2 regions of the Ruminococcus sp. OA3 genome follow, and region 2 is predicted to be linked to the other one. Evidence: riboswitches for the same ligand, from Rfam matches in the RefSeq annotation. Region 2 holds a riboswitch; the other holds the start of a gene.
The links. A riboswitch is a leader RNA that binds a small molecule or an ion and turns the genes downstream of it on or off. The one in region 2 is predicted to bind cobalamin.
Positions count from the first base shown of each region.

Region 1: linked by a shared signal. The riboswitch ahead of MCG98_RS12705 (class I SAM-dependent methyltransferase) and the one ahead of MCG98_RS05075 (InlB B-repeat-containing protein) in region 2 are both predicted to bind cobalamin.

Region 1 is NZ_JAKNTO010000001.1:2,832,932-2,836,128, reverse strand. It holds gene MCG98_RS12710 (ABC transporter ATP-binding protein) at 1-849, shown strand, start outside; cobalamin riboswitch at 992-1,169, shown strand; gene MCG98_RS12705 (class I SAM-dependent methyltransferase) at 1,273-2,022, shown strand; gene MCG98_RS12700 (ABC transporter ATP-binding protein) at 2,032-3,197, shown strand, end outside.
Region 2 is NZ_JAKNTO010000001.1:1,104,342-1,107,538, forward strand. It holds gene MCG98_RS05070 (Ig-like domain-containing protein) at 1-1,192, shown strand, start outside; cobalamin riboswitch at 1,300-1,499, shown strand; gene MCG98_RS05075 (InlB B-repeat-containing protein) at 1,593-3,197, shown strand, end outside.

The sequences.
Region 1 (3,197 bases), 1.7 Mb from region 2:
AAGGTAAAGAATAATATTGCGTTCCCCCTCAAGATGCGCCATACCAAAAAGCAGGAAGCAGCGGCACGGGTAGCTGAGGTGGCAAAAAAGCTGGAACTGGACACTTTGTTGGAAAGGAAGCCCGGTGCACTCTCCGGGGGGCAGCGTCAGCGTGTGGCCCTTGCGCGGTCATTGGTGAGAAGGCCTAAGCTTTTTTTGATGGATGAACCGCTGGCAAATCTGGATGCGAAACTCCGCACAGAGATGCGCCGGGAGATTATAACGCTACAGCGGGAATTGGGTGTAACAACAATATATGTTACACATGACCAGATCGAAGCCATGACAATGGGAACACGTATTGCTGTAATGAATTGCGGCGTTTTACAGCAGTTTGGAACGCCGCAGGAGATCTATCAAAATCCGGCTAACCTTTTCGTTGCCGGATTTATAGGCTCTCCCAATATGAATATATGGGATACAAAGATTGTATCATATCATGCGCAGCATTTTCTGACTCTGGGTGAAGCCCGTATTCCTATAAATATAGGTAATTTGCCTGGGGAGCAATTACAAGAGCCGCTTAAGGCTGGCATCCGTCCGGAACACATTGAGCTTGCTTCAAAGAATGAGCCTGGCGCCATCCGGATGGAGATCGGCCTGTTGGAGAATACAGGGCGTGAGGTGGCCGTTTTTCTTGCTGCGCCCGGCATACCGAATCTCACGGTCATGACGAATGCTGATTTCCCAGGTCAAATTGGACATGAGATATATGTTCGTCTGAAGCAGGAGAAGATACATGTATTTAATGCAGAGGGGGAGCGATTGACGAGAGTGCAGACGGACACGAAGCACCGCAGGACAACATAAGAATCCGGGTGATGAAAACGCGTACGGGTGTTATGCAATGCTGTGATTTATATAACAAAATGGAATGAATTTAAGCGAAAAAATTTGTAGACTTCAGATAAAAAAGGTGATATTCTCATAAAAGAGCAAATTTAATACGATTTTACAGTTAAACTGTGCAAGTTCCGAAAGGATTAATAGAGAAACCGGTCAGAATCCGGTACGATCCCGTCACTGTGTTAGGGAGCATTCTTTCAAGGTGCCACTGGGTATTTACCTGGGAAGGTGGGAGAATGTGATGATCTTAAGTCAGGAGAACTGCTTGCGCAGAAGTAGTTATGATTCTTACGGTGTATAAGGAGCATATGTTATTTGTGTGTTTACGGCCGTAGTGGGCCGTTTTTTTATTTAAAGCACAGACAACCAGATGAAAAGGAGGACAACATGGAACTGAACAGCGAGATTAAAGATTATTGGGAGGGTGAGGCGAAGGTCTACAGCCGTGGAATTCAGGAGGAACTGGACGGACCGCATTGCGAGGCGTGGAAGGCATTGATTCGGGATTATGTACCACACAGCGGCTCTCTGAAAATTCTGGATGCGGGATGCGGTCCGGGATTTTTCCCGATCATTCTGGGGGAAGAGGGACATGAGGTGACGGGAATCGATATTACCGAAAATATGATTTCCTGTGCAGAGGAACACGTAAAAGCCCGGGGACAGCACGCAGTACTGCAGACGATGGACTGTCAGGACCTGCAGTTTCCGGATAATACCTTTGATATGGTGATCAGCAGAAATATAACATGGACCCTGGGGGATCCTCAGAAAGCGTACAGGGAGTGGAAACGGGTGCTGAAGCCGGGAGGCAGACTGCTGGTATTTGATGCGTGCTGGTATCTTTATCTGTACGACGAGGAACTTGGAAAACGATACCGGGACAATGAGGCCAGAATTAATGAAAAATACGGACGGAACGTACATGCTCATGCAAATCCACAGAAAGGAGATGAACTGAGCCGTCAGCTCTTCATGAGTGATAAGGTTCGCCCGTTGTGGGATCTGGAATATCTGATGTCACTGGGATTTGCAAAAGTATTTGCGGAGCCGAATATCATCGATAAAGTCTGGGATGAAAAAGGAAAGGAACTCAATAAACTGACACCGGCCTTTATGGTGGGCGCAGAAAAATAACGGACGATTATGGGAAAATATATAAGACTGATTGAATTTCTAAAAAAGATACCGGGAGATGTTGCAGTCAAGATCATATTGGGACTATCCATGGTTGCGTGCAGTTTTATACAGGCATTTTGCCTTGCAAAGGGTGTCACAGCTGTATTTGATAAAAAGCAGCTGTCGGCTGTGCTGGGATATCTGGCAGTATGCCTGCTGGCATTATTGTTCCGGTCATTTCTGGTACGATATCAGGAAGGATACACGAAAAAGATGGCAGCCAAGGTAAAGGCAGTCATCAGGAATACGATGCTGGCAAAACTGATGCAGCTGGGACCGTCCTATAGAAATGACAAACGGACGGGAAACCTGCAGTCACTGATCACAGACGGGGTCGAGTCTTTTGAGGCGTTTCTGGTCCAGTACCTGCCGCAAACGGTTGTGGTATTTGTGACAACGCTGTTTTCTACGGTTTATCTGTGGACACTGGACTGGGCAGTAGGGCTTCTTGTTTTGATCATGGCGATTTTAGCCATCGTAGTTCCCCATTTATTTATGCCGGCAGTATCTAAAGTAATGATTGAATACTGGCAGGATTATGCAGATTTGAATGCTCAGTACATCGACAGCATGCAGGGTATGAATACGCTGAAATCCATGGGAGTCAGCAAACGGGAAGGAAAGAAGCTGGCGGAGCGTGCCTGGGGATTTGCAGGAGAATCCATGAAAAATCTGGGAATTTCCCTGTCGGACTCAGCAGTGATCGTTACGTGTACGGCCATCGGAACGGCAGCCAGCATCGCCATTGCAGCGTATCACATGGCTCAGGGAAAGCTATCCTATGGAAGTCTCCTGATCATTCTGTTCCTGGCAGGTGAATGTATGAAGCCTCTGAATGATATGAATACATACTGGCACAGCAGTTATCTGGGACTCTCCGTAGCAGAAGAGCTGTTTGCGGTGCTGGATGAACCGGTCGCATTGAAGGATGGAAAAGGTCCGGATCAGCTCACCGGAGAGCTCCCGGAGATTTCCATGAATCAGGTATTCTTTCATTACGATAAGAGTTCCGCAGATGTACTGGAGAATATTGATTTACAGTTTGACTCAGGAAAGATTACAGCCATTGTGGGAAAATCGGGTTCCGGAAAGTCTACAATTGTGAACCTTCTGCTTCGTTTTTATGATGTTTC
Region 2 (3,197 bases):
GTTCAGCTGGGCGTCAAGCAATACGGACGTGCTGACAGTCAAAAATGGTATCGTAAAGGCAGTGGGCGTTGGAAGCGCAAGCATCTATGGAACGGCAGGAAACGCCTTTGCGACCTGTGAAATTACTGTGACCCTCTCCGGGGATGAGGTGGCAGGAATTGAGGTCATAGGACTGATCGATCAGATCGGAGGGGTGACGCTTGACAGTGAGGATGCAGTTAAAACAGCCCGTACGGCCTACAACAAACTGACCAGAATGCAGAAAGCATATGTAGAGAATGATCAGAAGCTGTTTGATGCAGAGGATAAGTTGTATGAACTGCAGGAAGTGATGAGAAGTCCGGTAACATTAAGTTCTGTAAAGTCAGTAAATTATAATACGGTGAATGTTACCTGGAAATCCGTAAACGGTGCAGAAGGGTATCAGGTATACCGAAAGACAGCAGGAGGAAGTTACAAAGAGATCGCAGCTGTGAGCGGACGCGAAACAACGGCATACAGAGATACCGGGCTGACTACGGGAACGGTTTATACCTACACTGTGCGTGCCGTGTATACGCTTGGAGGTGAGAAACAGCTTGGAGATTATGTGAAATCTGGAATCAGCGGAAAAGCGATGCCGGAGAAAACAGTGACTTCCAAAGTTCAGTCCTGGGGATCTCAGACATTGAAACTTACCTGGGAAAAAGTAAGCGGAGCCAGCGGATACCAGATCTATCACAGGACATCCAAAAACGGTCCATGGAAATACGTCACACAGATTGCAGATGGAAATACAACGTCCTATATGCATTACAATCTGATATGCGGAAATACATATGACTATGTGGTACGTGCGTATCGCACCGTGAAGAACACGAAATACATTGGTGCGAACAGCGATATACTGAGCGGGAAACCTGTACCGGCGCAGGTGAAAAATGTGACGGTCAGGAAAGCTTCTTCCACCAGCATGAAGATCAGCTGGGGCAAAGTGAACGGAGCCAGTGGCTATCAGATCTACCGCAGGAATCCTGATACAGGAAAATATCAGTTCGTCACACAACTCGGGAATGGAAATGTGGCAGCTTATACGGAAAAAGGCCTGAAGAAAGGGATTACCTATACGTATGTGGTGCGTGCTTACCGTACCGTAAACGGCAACAAGATTTTGGGTGCCAACTCAACTGAAACAAAAGGAAGTATCAACTAATGATCACGGCGGGGGATTCCATTTTGGAATACCCCGCCGTTTTGGCAAAATAGTGCAGGATTTGCAGTTTACTTGAAAAAGTGGATGTGCTATACTGTAACCAATTTCATAAGATGAGTATTTATGGTCGGATTTTTGCAGGGAGGAAAGCATAAATCCGTTAAAAGAGAATCCGGTGTGAATCCGGAACAGTCACCACTACTGTAACGTGGACGAAGGAATGATATACCACTGGGCCCGGAGCCCGGGAAGGCATTCCCAAGGATGAAGCGAAGTCAGGAGAACTGCCATAGATCGAACGAAGTAATATTTTCGGGTGAAGAAAATATGCTTTTTTTGTTGCCAAAAAACAGAGAAACAGGAGTATCAGAAGTAACATACGGCAGGGAGGAGACGGATTATGGAGAGGAAGAAACGGGATGGTTTAAGGAGAAGGGGATGTGTGCGGCATTGTGTACACAGGCTTACCGCGGTCGTGCTGATTCTGGTACTGACGATGTCAGCATGCCTGATGGAAGCAGGTGCGGTTGCATGGAATGCAAATGCAGATACAGATGACAATTTCCAGCAGCTGAGATTCTGGGAGGATGAAAAGCCGGGCATACGCTTTTATATCAACGCTGCCGCGCGGTATGAACTGGAGACGGTTAGGGAACCCGGATTTGGGACAGATAAAGGTGAGTGGACGGTGATGAGCCTGCTGCGCGGGATGTATACCGGAATGGATTATCTGAACTATATACCGGATGATTATTTCGAAGGCTATTATCAGCGTATGGTGGAAACGGTACAGAGCAAAAACGGTGTACTTGATGCATACAAGATCACGGAATGGTGCAGAGTGATACTTGCGCTGAGTGCGCTCGGAAAATCACCGGAAGATGTGGGAGGATATGATTTCCTGGATAAGCTGTCAAAATCATATAACGACACATACTGGCAGGGGATCAACGGTCCGGTATTCAGCCTGATCTCCCTGAATACCGGCGGGTATCAGCTCTATGAGACACCTTCTGATTATCAGGAGGGTGATATCAACACCGAAGGCCGTATGCTGGATTATATTGTGCGCCATGAGATCCTGAGTTCGGACAAGACGATCGGTGGCTGGGCATTGAATGACGCCAATGCTGCTGAGAAGGGCGCTGATGCCGATATCACAGGGATGGCGCTTCAGGCAATGGCGCCCTATTATCTGGATGAACTGAAATACAAAGAGTCGGGCGCAACGACGCCGTATTCTGAGTTTGTGAAGGCGGTGGAACGCGGCATCTATACGCTGCATCAGATGCAGCTGGACAATGGAGGCTTCAAGGGCTGGGGAAGTGACGTTAATACGGAGTCAACGGCCCAGGTAATCGTAGCCCTGACGGAGCTTGGCATCGATCCGCTTTCCGAACGTGTTGTACTCTCCAATATAGGAAAAGAATGCGGGTTTCTCCCAAAAGGCGCCGTATGGGACGGCACAAGCTGCAATAACATGATTGACGCAGTGCTGATGCACTGGGAGAAAAACAGCGGATCCAGCGAGGCGGTGGGAGGCTTCAAACATGTCACGGCAGGTGACGACGGCGGAGGCGGAAGCGGTGATTCGGTTAATGGAATGGCGACTGATCAGGCTCTCTATGCCCTGATTTCCTACGACCGTTTTCTCAACGGGGAGAATACGCTGTATGACATGACCGATATGACGGACGGCAGTTATACGGGTATGACAGCAGATACGTATTCCCTCACGTATGACGGCAACGGATCTGCCGCTTCCAGCACAGAGTCTTATGCACCGTACGCGGAAGTTATGCTGCCGGTTGTGCAGTCTACGGGTGATGAGGCGTTTGTGGCGTGGAACACGAAGGCGGACGGAACGGGAACGACATATCGTCCGGGGGAAATACTTTCCATGCCGGAACAGGATGTGACACTGTATGCCATGTTCGGACAGATTGATTTTACCCTGGAGCTGGAATTAAACGAGGGTGTACTGGCGGACGGTGTATCGGTGCCG